DNA from 3 places in the Aureimonas sp. AU40 genome. Region 1 is predicted to be linked to each of the others. Evidence: riboswitches for the same ligand, from Rfam matches in the RefSeq annotation. Region 1 holds a riboswitch; each other region holds the start of a gene.

Region 1 (4,968 bases):
GGGCTCATGAGACGTCCTGTCCGGCCTTGGGCCAAAGCGCGTGGAAGTGATGCACGGGACCACGGCCCGAGCCAAGGCGCCAGGCGGCGCCGGCCGCGAGCGCGGCCTGGAGATAAAGACGCGCCTCGCGCACCGCGCTTTCGAGGTCCAATCCCTTGGCAAGGCCCGCCGCGATGGCCGCCGCCAGGGTGCAGCCCGTGCCATGGTCGTTGTTCGTCTCGACTCGTGGAAAGGCAAGGCGCAGCAGGCTAGAATTGGACACGAGAAGATCGACGCTGTCCGGCCCTTCGCGGTGCCCCCCCTTCATGAGAACGGCGCGCGGGCCGAGGGCGAGCAGCCGCTCGCCCTGCCCGAGCATGGCCTCCTCGCTCGCGGCAGGCTCAGTGCCCAAGAGAAGGGCGGCTTCCGGCAGGTTGGGGGTCAGCACGTCGGCGAGCGGCAGAAGCTCTTCGCGCAGCGCCTCCAGCGCGTCCGCGTCGATCAGCCTGTCGCCCGAGGTGGCAATCATGACCGGGTCCACGACGGCGCGCCGCCCATGGGCGCGCAGGCGCTCGGCGATCGTGCGGATCACCGGCTCGCTCGACACCATGCCGATCTTGATGCCGCCCACCGTGAAGTCGCCGAGCACGGCGTCGATCTGCGCGGCGACGATGGCGGGGGGGAGCGTCTCGACGGCGGTGACGCCGCGCGTGTTCTGCGCGGTGACGGCGGTGAGAACGCTGGTGCCGAAGACGCCAAGCGCGGAGAAGGTCTTGAGATCGGCCTGGATGCCCGCGCCGCCCCCCGAATCCGAGCCCGCGATGGTCAGCGCGACCGGGATCACCGCTTCAGCTCCACCGCATAATCCGCGATCGGCGGCACGGCGGGGATCAGCCCCTTGTCCTTGAGGAAGCCGGCGAAGCGGTTCATGCCGGCCGTGTCCAGCGCGCCGGGGCGCTTGGCGAAGCGCGGCAGCGTGTCGGCGAAGGCGGTGCGGTTCAGCGTGTCGTCGAGATCGGGATAGGCCTTGAGGAAAAGCTGAAGCGCCTCGTCGGGATGGTTGGTGAGGAAGAGCGTCGCCTCTTCCACCGCGTCGAGGAAGCGCGGCAGGCGCGGGTCGGTGGCCAGATCGCGGCGCGTGACGTAGATCAGCTCGTCATAGGGCGGCACGCCGTTCTCCTCGGGAAAGAAGAAGCGACCCTCGTGCTTTTCGAGCCGCATCTGCGTCGCCTCGAAATTGCGATAGGAGCCGATCGTGGCGTCCACATTGCCGGCGCTGAGCGAGGCGGTGAGCGCGAAGTTGACGTTCACCAGCTCGACGTCGGGCAAAGCGAGGCCGGCCGAGCCGAGCATGGCGGAGAGAACCGCCTCCTCCACGCCCGCAACGGAATAGCCGATGCGCTTGCCCTTCAGATCGGCCAGCGTCTTGATCGGCCCGTTCGCCAGCACCGCGACCGTGTTGAGCGGCGTTTCCACCAGCGTGCCGAAGCGCACGAGCGGCAGCCCGGCCGCATGGTCGAGCATCAGGCTCGGCTGGTAGTGGAGTGCGATATCGGCCTGGCCCGCCGCCAGAAGGCGCGGCGGCGCGGACGGGTCGGCCGGCGGCACCAGTTCCACGTCCAGCCCGTGGCTGGCGAAGATGCCCTTCTCCTTGGCGACGACCAGCGGCGCATGGTCGGGGTTCACGAACCATTCGAGCAGGACGGTCAGCTTGTCGGCTGCGAGAGCCGGCGTCGCCAGGAGCGAGACGGCCAGCGCGGCGGCCGAGAGGAAAGGACGCATCAGGAGGACTTTCTTCGAAGGAGGGAGGGAAAGGGGGAGGGGCCGCTTTCGGCGGCCCAAGGGGCGAGGCGGGGGGCGAACTCGTCCACCAGTGCGCGCAGCGCCAGCGTCATCGCGGCGAGGATGGCCAGCGCCGCGAACATCAGGTCGGTTTGCATCCGGGCATTGGCCTGGATCATCACGAAGCCGAGCCCGCCCGAGGCGCCGACCCATTCGCCGATCACCGCGCCGAGCGGGGCAAGGGGGGCGGCGACGCGAAGGCCGGTGATCAGCGCCGGCATGGCGAGCGGAATGCGAACGAAGCGCAGCGTCTGCCAGTGGCTCGCCACGGTGAGCGCGGTGGCGTCGAGCAGTTCGGGCTCGGTGCGTCGCAGCCCGTCCGCGAAGGCCGAGGCGACGGGAAAGAACAGAACCAGCGAGGCCATCATGACCTTCGAAGCGAGGCCGAATCCGAGCCAAAGCACGAGCAGGGGCGCCAGCGCGAAGACCGGCATGGCCTGGAGCACGAGAAGCAGCGGCCAGGCCACGCGCCCGAGGCGCGGCCAGAGCACCACGCCAAGCCCCGCCAGCGCGCCGGCCAGCGAGCCGAATAGGAGGCCGAGCACCGTCTCGATCAGGGTCAGCCAGCCATTGGCCAGAAGAAAGCCGGCGCGTGTCCAGAGCACCTCGGCGACCCGAAGCGGCCCGGGCAGCATGTAGGGCGGCGGCTGCGCCAGCGCGACGAAGAGCCCCCAGGCCAGAAGCACCGCTAGAAGCCCGAACAGGGTAGCGCGAAGGGCGCGCATATCGGCCTAGACCCCGCAGCAGGCGAGGCGGGGCCAGTCGGGGCGGCAGGGCGGATGGTGGCGCATGCGATCTCCTCAGCCCCAAAGCAGGGTCCGCAAGAGATCCGGAGTGAAGCGAAGAAGGTGCGCGGGCAGCAGAGCGCCGCCCATTCCCGTTCCTACGCCGGTATGACCCGGATCAGGTTCAAGGGTTCGGCTCCCGCCATCTCAGCGCCTCGCGGCACACCCCTCGGAATGAGCCAAGTGATGCCGGCCTCGTTCTGCTTTGTCAACCGAAGCGCCCAGGGGGGGGGGCGGCCCAAAGCGTGCCGTTCGACGGCGGAACGGTGCCGCGTGATGCCTCGTCGTTCGCGTGCCGCCAAACGCTCGGGATGCGAGAACGTATCGGCGAAGACGAGCAACAGTCCCAGTGTCCATAGCGACAGACGAACCTCTGCCCGTGTGGAACGGCTCGCCTTTGGACGGCGGCGGAACGTCGCCAAACTGCCGGACCCGACCGGGTCGTAAGCAGTCTCTTGGGACTTGGAACGAAACCTACCGGGATTGGATGCCTTGAGCCCTTTGTCCCGCCCCGTCGTCGCGCTTGCTTGAGCGAAGCCACCGGCATCCCTCAAGCCTTGCTCTTCGTGAACAGGCCAAAATCCCTAGCCCATCCTCTGCCCACCGGTCTCGTCCCGATGTCTCAGGCCGGCAGAAGCTCGGGCGCGGGCACGCCGGCCCGGCCGATCGAGAGATAACCGAGCCCCGCCTTCGCCACTTCGGCCGGCACGAAGACGTTTCGGAAGTCGACGATCATGGGCGTGCGCAGGAGCCGCTTGTAGTCGGCCAGCGGGCGCTCGGCGAACTCGCGCCATTCGGTGGCGAGCACGCAGAGATCGGCCCGGTCCAACGCGGCGTCCATGCTCGGCGCATAGTCCACCGCCTCGCCCAGAAGCTCGCGCGCATGGTCCATGCCCTGCGGGTCGTAGGCGCGCACCAGCGCGCCCTGGCCGGCGAGCTGTTCGGCCACCAGAACGGCCACGCTGTCGCGCACGTCGTCGGTCTCGGGCTTGAAGGTGAGACCAAGCAAGGCGACCGTCTTGCCACGCACGTCGCCGCCGGCGGCCGCCACGACCTTGGCCACCATGCGATGCGGCCGGGCGCGGTTCACCGCGATCACGGCCTCCACGATGGTCGCCGGGCTCAGCGCCTTCTCGCCGATATGGACCATGGCGAGCGTATCCTTCGGGAAGCAGGAGCCGCCATAGCCGGGGCCGGGCTGCAGGAAGGCGCGGCCGATGCGCTTGTCCGAGCCCATGCCGCGCGAGATGTCGGAAATATTGCCACCGACCTTCTCGCAGATGTCGGCCATCTCGTTGATGAAGGAGACCTTCGTCGCCAGAAACGTGTTGGCGGCATATTTGATGAGCTCGGCCGAGACGATGTCGGTCGAGATCAGCTCGAAGCCCTGGGCGGTGAACGGGCGGTAGAGCGCCTCCATCATGGCGCGGGCGCGCTCCGTTTCCGTGCCGACCACGATGCGGTCGGGCTTCATGAAATCGGACAGCGCGTTGCCCTCGCGCAGGAATTCCGGGTTCGAGGCGATGTCGAAATCCAGCGTCGGATTTTCGCGCGCGATGATCCGCTTGATCTCCATGCCCGTGCCGGCCGGCACGGTGGACTTCGTCACGATCACGGCCGGGTGACTCAGCGCGCGGGCGATGTCGCGGCTGGCGGCGAAGACATATTGAAGGTCGGCATTGCCGTCGAGCTTGCGGGTCGGCGTGCCGACCGCGATCATGACGATGTCGGCGCCCGATACGGCTTCCGCGATATTGGTGGTGAAGCCCAGGCGACCGGCTGCCGCGTTGCGGTGGACGACCTCGTCCAGCCCCGGCTCGTAGATGGGAATGAGGCCGGCGCGCAGCTTCTCGATCTTGGCCGGAACCTGATCGACGCAGATGACATGGTGACCGGCCTCGGCCAGGCAGGCGCCGGAAACGAGACCGACATAGCCCGTGCCGATCACGGCGAGTTTCAGGGCGGAGCGTTCGGGGAGCGGCATGTCGTGCATGGCACAATCCATCCTTGGCTAAGTCATGATCGCCGAACTGCTTCTTCGCAGATGCAGCATGGAACTCGTGCTCTTTTACGCGCTGCGCTTCTCACCCGCAATCAACGCGAAGGCGAAACTTTATTCTTTATTTACTGTGTTCCGTCGAAGCCGACGCGCGCGGCTTGCTCGCCGAAAGATGGACGCAATTTGACGGATCGACGCAAGTATCCGTTCAGCCCTGGGGCTTAGTCTCTCAAAACAGGCACGTGTCGGCTCGGCTCCTTAAGGGGTGCCGTCGTCGGCGAGCGCAGCAAGGCGAGGTTTCGAGATGTCCCATTTGACGGCAGGTTTCGCGCCCGGTCTGGTTGGCGCTTCGAACAGTCGGGC
Region 2 (4,968 bases), on a different contig from region 1:
GAGCAGAAGCTTCAGGAGAAGCGCGCGGCCGGGCAGGCGGTTGCGATGCAGCGCCAGGGCGAAGGGAACGCCGAACAGGAGGGACAGCAGCGTCGAAAGGATCGCCTGGGTCAGCGTGAAGCGGATGACGCCGAGGAGATAGGGATCGGTGAGGCTCGCCAGCGCCGGCGCCAGCCCCTCCGTCCCGGTGCCCAGGATCAGGAAGGGCGCGAACAGGAAGGCCAGAACAAGCGCAAGCGCACCCAATGCCGCCCCGCGCCGAAAGCGCCGGTCGGCAGCGGACAGAAACAGGCGATCCTGCTCGGCGCTTCGGTTCAAACGCTTCGACCGCCCGTGCGCAAAAGGCGGTCCGCCGACAAGCCTGCGGCCGGCTGCGTCCCGCTCAACGCCCCAGCGCGCGAAGCCATTCGGCCGTCCAGGCTTCGCGATGGGTGGCCACCGTCTCGGCATCGATCGCCAGCGGCTTGGCCGGCTGCACCAGCGTTTCGAAGGCCGGCGGCAGCGGCTCGGCGGGTTTGGTGGCGGGCAGGGCCCAATTGCCGGTCGGGATCAGCTTCTGGAAAGCAGGCGTCAGGGTGAAGGCGAGGAAGCGCTGCGCGAGCTCGGGCTGTTTCGACGTGCGCAGCCGGCCCGCAAGCTCCACCTGGAGATAGTGCCCCTCCGAGAAGGCCGCCGCCTTGTAGCGCTCGGTGCCTTCCTCGATCTGATGATAGGCGGGGGAGGTGGTGTAGGAGAGTACCATCGGCACCTCGCCCTTGGTGAAGAGCCCGTAGGCCTCGCTCCAGCCGGGCGTCACGGTCAGGATGCGGCGCGAAAGCGTGCGCCACTTTTCCTCGGCACCATCGCCATAGACCGCCTTCATCCAAAGAAGAAAGCCGAGACCGGGCGTCGAGGTGCGCGGATCTTGGATCGCGATCTTCTGCTCGGGATCGCCGTTCACCAGCTCGTCCAGGCTGGCGGGCGGGGTCTTCACCACCTCCGTGTCGTAGACGAAGGCGAGATAGGAATAGTCGAAGGGCACGAACACATCGTCCGAGAAGCCGCCGGGAATGGCGAGCGGCGACAGATCGACCCCTGAGGGCGCGAAAAGCCCGGTCTTCTTGAACTCCGGCACCAGCTCTGCGGTGAGGCCAAGCGCGATGTCGGCCTGTGTACTCTCGCCCTCCAGCTTCAGCCGGTTGAGAATGGCGACGCCATCCTCCAGCCCGACGAAGCGCAGGTCGCAGCCGCATTCGGCCTCGAAGGCCGCCTCGACCTTGGGGCCGGGACCCCAATCCGGTACGAAGCTCTCGTAGGTATAGACAGTGAGAACCGGCTTGCCGCCGTCCTGCGCCAGTGCAGGGGAAAGACCCGCGAGGGAGGCCAGAAGTCCGGCGGCGAGGGCAGGGCGAAGCATCCCGTTCTCCATGGTTTCAGATGAACGAAAACGCCTTCGGGCCAGTGCCGCGACGCTCTCCATCCCTCCGCCGGTGCGAGCCGGATCAGGTTCGTCGGGTTGGGCCGTAGCGCCTCTCAGCCCCGAAGGGCACCCCGTGTGAGCGGGATCTTAACTAGCGGGGCAGAGGAAACGCGGCAAGGGCGTTTGGGGCGCGGGGCCGAGGAGGGGCAGGCGCCTGTCGATCGTCACTTGCTAGCCGGCGCTGACCAAACCTTGCGGAGCATTGAGCCGCATCGCGTTCAGCCAGGTTCAGGCAGCGGACGGCACCATCGGACCCCAGCGCGGGGGCCGGCCTGCCCCCTGGCATTCGGCCTGGCTCCACCCTATGAGGCGTTGATCGAAACCCTTGCAAGGCGGGCTGCCCTCGCGGCTTTCCGGTCGGGCGTGATACCGCTCGGGTCGGTCTTGCATGCCGCAACCGAACTGGCCCCATCTCGCGGGTGGGGGCCGACGGAGGTTCGGAGGAATTCACATGAGCCGTTTTGCCATCCTTCTGGCCGGGCCGATCGACCCGACGCCCGCGCTGCGCCAAGCCGTTGCCGGCCGTCGCGTGATCGCGGCGGATGGCGGCATTGCGCATGCCGTGGCGCTGGGTCTCTGCCCCGAACTCTGGATCGGCGATTTCGACTCCGCCCCGCCCGAGCCGCCGGCTGCGCTGCGCGACTGCGCGATGGCGCGCGAGGCCTTTCCGCGCGACAAGGATCGCACCGACGGCGAACTCGCGATCGAAGCCGCGAAGCTTCGCGGCGGATGCGACCTTCTCCTTGTCGGTGCGCTAGGCGGGCGCAGCGACCACGCCTTTTCCCATCTGGTCATCGCTTTGCGGGAGGTAGAGGCAGACCCCGCCCTGAGGCTTGCGCTGTTCGACGGGATCGAGCACGCCCTGCCGCTGCGCCCCGGCTGGATGGAGATCGAGGCCGCGCCGGGCGCGCAATTCTCGCTGCTCAAGTTCACCGACCTCACAGGCCTGACGGTCGAGGGCGCGCGCTTTCCGCTCGCCCGCGTGGACATTCCCTTCCCCTCGATCCTGACCCAGTCCAACGAAGCGACCGGCCCGATCCGCCTCGGCCTGGAAACCGGCCGCGCGATCCTTCTTCTCCAAGCCGACCCGGCGCGCCGCTGACCCAGCGAATGCAGCGCCCACCCTTGGCCAACCCCGCCGCGTCCGCTATAAGTCTCTGAGGGTCCCATAGCTCAGCAGGATAGAGCACCAGATTCCTAATCTGGGGGTCATAGGTTCGAATCCTATTGGGATCACCAACGAACTCAGTGCTCTAGCCTACGTACTGGGTCGCACATTGCGACCATGTTGCGACGGCGTTGTTACCCTGCCGTTTTCGGTCTGTTCCGAGCGGCAATCCGGGCTGCTGCCACGCCTCTCGTTTTCTCCAAGGTTTTGCGGCTGTAAAGGGCAGTGGTCGCGGCTTGGCTGTGATTTGCGTGATGCCGCATCGCCTCCAAATCCACGCCTGCGTCGGTGCCCTCCGTGACGCCCCCGGCCCGGCTGTCTCGGCTCCAGACCGTTTTTGGAACTCCGGCTTTGGTAGCGATGGCGCGCCACATCTGCATGAAGTTCCGGTAGCGATAGGGTAGTCCAGTTGTCTCGTTCACGATGATAGGGCCGACGCGCTTCTCTGCCGGCACGAGGGCGAGCACCTGGGCCACAAGCGGATAGGCATTCGTATCATGGACGGCTTGCTGGCCGGTCTTGGTGGTGCGCTTGCGTAGGATGCCGGTCGAATCGATCTCGCTCCAGAGAAGCCCGCCGGACCAACGTCGGCCGAGATGAACGATCCCTGCCTTGCTGCCGTCCTCCACGATCGTCCAGATTCCGATGACATCGATCTGGCGGAGCGTCAGTTCGAACTGGAGGGCCTGGGCGATGGCAATGCTCGGTCGCTTCATCTCGATAGCCCTGGCGATGATCGCGGCCGACTGTTCGAAGCTGAGGAAGGTCTCCCGCGCTGGCGGCGCTTCGAATCGCATAGCCTCAAGGACGGTCGCAAGCCGAACGCATTCGGCTAGGTTCTCCGTGACGCCAAACTTGATGCTGATACGCAGAAGCTGGATCGCCTTGAACGCACGGCGAACGCGCTCGGGGCCGGGCAGCTCTCCTTCCTTCTTCGGCGGGGCGGGCTCGCGCAGCTTTTTGTACCAGCGGCGGAAGTCCGATCCGCTAAGACGGGCGAGCTGCCGATCGCCAACGGTTCGCTCCAGAAGGTCGAGCGATTCGTCATACATCGCGCGCGAGTTCGGTTTCAGGTCGTGATACGGGCTGTCCTTGCTCTTGCGATAGAGCGTGGTCAAACCCTTTATCGTGCCATCAAAACGCTTGGGGCGCGGATTGGTCTGTTCGCTTAGCCATTCCAAGAACTCAGCCGAGTAGCGTCGGCATAGAGCCGCGATTTCCGTCTCGTCGGTTGAGTGGATGCGGATGGTCGGCGTTGGATAGCCCTCAGACCTCTTCGAGATCGCGCGGGCCACCCAATAAAGTGCATATCCATCCGCCCTTTTCCTGCGCTGCAGGCCGGGAGTTTCGGTCTTCACCAGTTTTCCTTTCCATCAGGGTTGAGAGGCATGGCCCCCTGGTCATCCTGACGGACCCCATGCCGCCGGTCGAGGTAGGAGCGGCAGGCAGGCCAATAGCGCTTGTCCTCGAACATCGGATCGGGACGGGGAAAGCCGTCTTTTTCAAGTGTGCGGGCGATGGCAGGAAATAGCTTTGTATTGACGCCGAGCCGAGACGCGATCTCCTTATCGTCGAGGAAGAGCTTGTCCTGAGCCCTCTCACTCATAGGGCATGCTCCGATTTTTCGAGATGCGATCAAGCCTTTCGATCTCGGCAAGGATCAACGCTCCAGCGGCGACGAGGCTGGCGCGGTCGTCCTGGTGCTTGAAGCTCTCGGGTTCGAACGGCCAAAGGGACATGGCACGGTCGAGATCGCCCACGCGGCGAAGCCCGGTGCAGACCGCATAGGCCGCGCCGGCACGGGCAAGCTCGCCGAGGCGGTGCGTGTCGTCGTGCTCGGGCGTATAGCCTTCGGCTTCGATCTGCCGGCGGCGCTCCGCGAGGACGTCGCGAGCGGCGCGCGTCAGGCTGGGGGTGTCGGCGAGCGGGCTCAAAACGGAAGCTCCTCGACGTAGCCGATCTTGGCGCTGGTGCGATCGAACTTGTCGCGAACGGCCTTCGGCAGGTCGACGCCGGCGGCTTGGGCCATCAGGTCGAGATAGATGAAGGCGTCGGCGAGCTCGTCGGAGAGATCCTGCCGCAGCTGCGCCTCGGTGCGATCGTTGCCCGGAATGCCGTCGCGCACGCGGTTGAGCTTCTTCACGACGTTCGCCGCCTCGCCGAGTTCGCCGAGGGTCGCGGTCATCCAGTCGGAGAGCGACCATGCGTCAAGCGGCTGGTTGAAGCCGTTCTTTGCCTCGCAGCGGGTCCGGTTCTCGCGGCTGAAGGACTCGAGGTGGAAACCGAGCGTGTGGAAGGCCGGACCGAACAGCGCGCTGCAGGTATCCGCCATCACCATGGC
Region 3 (4,968 bases), on a different contig from region 1:
TCCTCCTCGCCCGATCCCTCTCGCCGCAGCGCGTTGGCGAGCGCTTCGATCCACCGCGCGAAATAGCGGGCGATCGCCAGAGCGAAGCGATCGCGCCCCTCCCCCAAAGCCAAAGTGCCCATGAGGCAGACCCGCCGGCCGGATCGGAAATAGTCCGACACCGCGTCGAACATAGCCTCGCTCGCCTGCCCCGCTGCGGCCTCGCTCTCCAGCGGCGCGAAGATATGGCGCTCGAACCAGACCTCGATCTCGGCAAGAACGGCCGAGAGCATCTCGTCCTTCCCGCCGGGAAAGAAGTGGTAGAGGCTTCCCTTGCCGAGGCCCGTCGCCTTTCCGATCAGGGCCAGACTGGCCCCCTCATAGCCATATCGGCGAAACACCTCGGCCAGCGGCGCCAGACTGTCGGCCCGCTCCGCCACCACGCGCGGCATGGCTAAAGCCTTTCCGGGCAAAGCGGATGCGCCTCACCTTCGGACAAGGGTGAATCCCTATTCATCGGATGGGCTCTAGAGGCCGAGTTCGCTGAGGCCGGGATGATCGTCCGGACGGCGGCCGAGCGGCCAGTGGAACTTGCGCTCGCTCTCAACGATCGGCACGTCGTTGATCGAGGCATGGCGCTCGGACATGAGGCCCGCCTCGTCGAACTGCCAGTTCTCGTTGCCGTGCGAGCGGAACCATTGTCCGCTGTCGTCGCGCCATTCGTAGACAAAGCGCACCGCGATGCGCGCGCCCTGATAGGCCCAGACTTCCTTGATCAGCCGATAGTCCAACTCGCGGCGCCATTTGCGGGTGAGGAAGGACACGATCTCCTCCCGCCCCGCGATGAACTCGGCCCGGTTCCGCCACCGGCTATCTTCCGTATAGGCGAGGGACACCCGCTCGGGATCGCGGCTGTTCCAGGCGTCCTCCGCCAGACGCGCCTTCTGGACGGCGGCTTCGAGGTCGAACGGCGGGAGGGGCGGACGAGACATGGACGAGCCTTCCTGTACCAGTCGGTCATGACTTTACTGATTGGTACAGGATTTAGCCTCATCGCGCAAATCGAAGCAGGAGCGGGCGCGCAAACCGCGCCCGCTCCTGCTTCCGCTCAGGCGCTCTCCGTCGCCGGCTCGACATAGAGCCGCGCGCCGCCGGCCAGGAACTCGGCGGACTTGGCCTCCATTCCGGCCAGCGCCTCGGCTTCGCGCTTCAGGTCGCGGGAGATTTCCATCGAACAGAATTTCGGCCCGCACATGGAGCAGAAATGGGCTGTCTTGTGCGCTTCCTTGGGCAGGGTCTCGTCGTGGAAGGCGCGGGCCGTGTCGGGGTCGAGCGAGAGGTTGAACTGGTCCTCCCAGCGGAAGTCGAAGCGGGCGCGCGACAGTGCGTCATCCCGCAAGCGCGCCGCCGGATGGCCCTTGGCGAGATCGGCGGCATGGGCGGCGATCTTGTAGGTGACGACGCCGGTCTTCACGTCGTCCCGGTCGGGCAGGCCGAGATGCTCCTTGGGCGTGACGTAGCAGAGCATGGCCGTGCCGAACCAGCCGATCTGCGCCGCGCCGATGGCGGAGGTGATGTGGTCGTAGCCCGGCGCAATATCGGTCGCGAGCGGTCCCAGCGTATAGAAGGGTGCCTCGCCGCAGGTCGCCAGCTGCTTGTCCATATTGGCTTTGATCTTGTGCATGGGCACGTGGCCCGGCCCCTCGACCATGACCTGACAGCCCCGATCCCAGGCGATCTTGGTCAGCTCGCCCAGCGTGTCCAGTTCGGCGAACTGCGCGGCGTCGTTGGCGTCCGCCACCGAGCCCGGCCGCAGCCCGTCCCCCAGCGAGAAGGACACGTCGAACCGGCGCATGATCTCGCAGATCTCGTCGAAGCGCTCGTAGAGGAAGCTTTCGCGATGCTTCGAGAGGCACCAGCGCGCCATGATCGAGCCGCCCCGGCTGACGATGCCGGTGACGCGCCGGGCGGCCAGCGGCACATGGGCGAGACGCACGCCGGCATGGATGGTGAAATAGTCGACGCCCTGCTCGGCCTGCTCGATCAGCGTGTCCTTGAACACCTCCCAGTCGAGCTTCAGGGGATCGCCGCCGACCTTCTCCAGCGCCTGGTAGATCGGCACCGTGCCGATCGGCACCGGCGAATTGCGCAGGATCCAAGAGCGGATATTGTGGATGTTGCGCCCTGTGGAGAGGTCCATCACCGTGTCGGCGCCCCAGCGGATCGCCCAGACCAGCTTCTCCACCTCCTCGGCCACGCCCGAGCTGACGGCGGAATTGCCGATATTGGCGTTGATCTTCACCAGGAAGTTGCGCCCGATCACCATCGGCTCGAGCTCGGGATGGTTGATGTTGGCGGGAAGGATGGCCCGCCCACGCGCCACCTCGTCGCGCACGAATTCGGGCGTGACGAATTCGGGGATCGCCGCCCCGAAGCTTTCGCCGTCGCCCAGCCGCTCGGCCGCCTCCGCCAGCGCCGCCTCGCGCGCCAGATTCTCGCGATGGGCGACATAGATCATTTCCGGGGTGACGATTCCCGCCCGCGCCCATTCCAGCTGCGTGACGCGCTCGCCCTCCCGCCCGCGCCGCACGCCATGGGCGGCGGGGCAAGGCTCGACCAGCCGGTCGGCCCCGACATGGCCGTTGTCCTCCGGCCTCACGGCGCGGGGCTCCACCAGCGGATAGCCGCGCGCGGCGATCCAGGCGTCGCGAACCGGGGCAAGGCCGCGCGAAAGGTCGATGCCGGCGTCGGCGTCCGTGTAGGGGCCGGACGCGTCGTAGACGCGCAAAGGCGGCTCGGCCGGGTCGCTCAGCGCGATCTCGCGAAAGGGCACGCGGATCTCCGGCGCGCCGCGCGGCGCGGCATAGACCTTGCGCGAGCCGCGAATCGGCCCGGTGGTCACGGTGGCGGGAAGGGTGGGGGAAGCGGACATCAGGATCTCCAACAAAAAGGAGATCCGGGATCTGTTGCGATGAGCGGCGGCGCGATGCCGCGCGGCGGCACCCTTTCCGTCCCTTCGCCGGCATGACCCGGATCAGGTTCAAAGGGTTCGGCTCGCGCCATCTCAGCCCCACATGGGACACCCCTCGGACGCGCGAAGGGTGGCCAGACGGGCTCTGTCTGTCAAGACCGGGCCGATGGGCTCAGTCGATCTCGCGCGCTTCGGACGGGAGCATGATCGGGATGCCGTTGCGGATGGGATAGGCCAGGCGCGCAGCGCGCGAGACCAGCTCGTTGCGCTCGGAATCATAGCTCAGCCCCGTCTTGGTCAGCGGGCAGACCAGGAGTTCCAGGAGCTTGGGGTCGGGGCGACCCTTGCGTTCCGCGTCGTCCACCATGCCAGTCTCCTCGTTTCGTCGGGTCGCCTGCCGTCGCCTCCGGCAACGCCGCGTTCAGCCGGCTGGATACAGGCCGGGCCGGACCCTGCCAAGTCTCGGGCTCGAAGCGCCGCGCCCCGTGCAAGAGCCTGTTTCGACCTTCGCGAGGCGCCGCACTCGAGCGATGCGAAGTCCTATCCGCAAGGGTCCAGGCCGACGGCCGACGGCGAAAAGGCGCCCTCGCACCGACCCGGCCAAGAGCCCGAACGGTCTCCCGGTTCGCCTATTGCAGGGTCTGCGAGCCGTTTCCGTCCTCGCTGCCCTCGCGCACCAGGGCGATCTCGGTGATGGCGACCAGCGTCTCGGCCCGCGTCTTGAGGTCGGGGGCTTCCAGAAGCGCCTGCTTCTCGGCCGCGCCATAGGGCGACATCATCGACAGGGCGTTGACCAGCGTCTCGTTGGAGGCCTTGGACACGCTTTCCCAATCGGCCTCCAGCTGGTTGGCCTGGAGATAGGAACGGAAGGCTTTCAGAAGCGCGTCGCGGTCCACCTCCTCCTCGCCCTCGCCGGACTCCAGATCGCTGGCGAAGGGCTTGATGCGGCAGAGGCGGAAGGGCTCGGCGCTCTCGTGCTCCTCGATCACCCGGAAGCGCGCGATGCCCTGCAGGTTGAGGAGATAGCGCCCGTCGCCGGTCTCGGTCAGCGAGGTGATGCGCCCCAGGCATCCGACGGCGCAAAGCTCCGGCTCGCCGGAGGGCTGCAGCGCGCCGTCGAGGCGCGGCTGGATCATGCCGATCACCCGCGCGCCCGTCATGGCATCGTCGATCAGCGCGAGATAGCGCGGTTCGAAGATGTTCAGCGGCATCTGCCCGCCCGGCAGAAGCAGCGCGCCGGTCAGGGGAAACACGGCCACCGTTTCCGGGAGGTCGGTCTCCGAACGGTAGGTGACGTTGCCTGCTTGCACCAATGCGATTCTCCGATCGAGCCTTGAGGCTGTTATGAACCAGGGACAGGTCTCGCGTCACCCAGGCAGGTCCATCAGTGACGCCCCAAGGCGGATCGGCGCGGACAGGCCAACGGGTCGCCCGGGCGACGTCGCCCGCAGCCTCGGAACCCGATCCGCCGATCCGGCGCAAGGCCTGTCGCTGGTTCATGACAGCTTCATGGAACTGGCGCGTCTCGCCCCGAACTCAAGAGCGGCGTGAGCACGCAGGCGAGCGGCCGGAGCGCGAAGGCAAAGTCGGAGGGGGCCCGCAATTCCTCTTCGTCTTCGCGCTGGGCCGTATTCTCACAAGGTCGAGCGCCGCCGGGGCACGGCGAAGGTTTTGCCGGCCTGTTCAGCCTCAATGCCAGCCCATGCATCGAGCCGCCTTCGCACTCGGCGCTCTGCGGGCGACGGCAGTCCCGCTCGGCGCCTTTGGCCGCCTATCTCCGCACGATCCTGGCCAGCGCGTTGCCGATCTCGGCGAAGGCGGCGTTGCGCTCGTCGAAGGAAGCCTCGGTTTCCGTGAGATAAAGGCTCGCCACGATCGGCGCGCCTTCGGGGGGCCAGAGCACGGCGATGTCGTTCATCGTGCCGTGGTCGCCGCCGCCGGTCTTGTCGCCGATGTGCCAACTCTTGGGCAGACCGGCGCGAAGCTTGGCGCCGCCCGTCTGGTTGGCCACCATCCAC

Evidence for each region. A riboswitch is a leader RNA that binds a small molecule or an ion and turns the genes downstream of it on or off. The one in region 1 is predicted to bind thiamine pyrophosphate.
Region 2: it holds a riboswitch for thiamine pyrophosphate, as region 1 does, so the genes downstream of both, thiB (thiamine ABC transporter substrate binding subunit) here and AUL32_RS10505 (ABC transporter permease) in region 1, are expected to answer to the same signal.
Region 3: it holds a riboswitch for thiamine pyrophosphate, as region 1 does, so the genes downstream of both, thiC (phosphomethylpyrimidine synthase ThiC) here and AUL32_RS10505 (ABC transporter permease) in region 1, are expected to answer to the same signal.

What each region holds. Positions count from the first base shown of each region.
Region 1 covers NZ_BBWL01000031.1:29,294-34,261, reverse strand. The annotation lists gene AUL32_RS10520 (TenA family protein) at 1-8, opposite strand, end outside; gene thiD (bifunctional hydroxymethylpyrimidine kinase/phosphomethylpyrimidine kinase) at 5-823, opposite strand; gene AUL32_RS10510 (ABC transporter substrate-binding protein) at 820-1,764, opposite strand; gene AUL32_RS10505 (ABC transporter permease) at 1,761-2,546, opposite strand; TPP riboswitch at 2,685-2,786, opposite strand; gene AUL32_RS10500 (UDP-glucose dehydrogenase family protein) at 3,229-4,599, opposite strand; gene AUL32_RS25220 (hypothetical protein) at 4,910-4,968, shown strand, end outside.
Region 2 covers NZ_BBWL01000003.1:8,139-13,106, forward strand. The annotation lists gene AUL32_RS01300 (ABC transporter permease subunit) at 1-318, opposite strand, end outside; gene thiB (thiamine ABC transporter substrate binding subunit) at 383-1,396, opposite strand; TPP riboswitch at 1,442-1,543, opposite strand; gene AUL32_RS01310 (thiamine diphosphokinase) at 1,911-2,561, shown strand; tRNA gene AUL32_RS01315 (tRNA-Arg) at 2,622-2,698, shown strand; gene AUL32_RS01320 (hypothetical protein) at 2,762-3,985, opposite strand; gene AUL32_RS01325 (hypothetical protein) at 3,982-4,233, opposite strand; gene AUL32_RS01330 (hypothetical protein) at 4,226-4,561, opposite strand; gene AUL32_RS01335 (hypothetical protein) at 4,558-4,968, opposite strand, start outside.
Region 3 covers NZ_BBWL01000039.1:42,573-47,540, reverse strand. The annotation lists gene AUL32_RS12945 (TetR/AcrR family transcriptional regulator) at 1-431, opposite strand, end outside; gene AUL32_RS12940 (nuclear transport factor 2 family protein) at 507-971, opposite strand; gene thiC (phosphomethylpyrimidine synthase ThiC) at 1,088-2,911, opposite strand; TPP riboswitch at 2,974-3,076, opposite strand; gene AUL32_RS12930 (Trm112 family protein) at 3,123-3,317, opposite strand; gene AUL32_RS12925 (LON peptidase substrate-binding domain-containing protein) at 3,580-4,260, opposite strand; gene bla (class A beta-lactamase) at 4,722-4,968, opposite strand, start outside.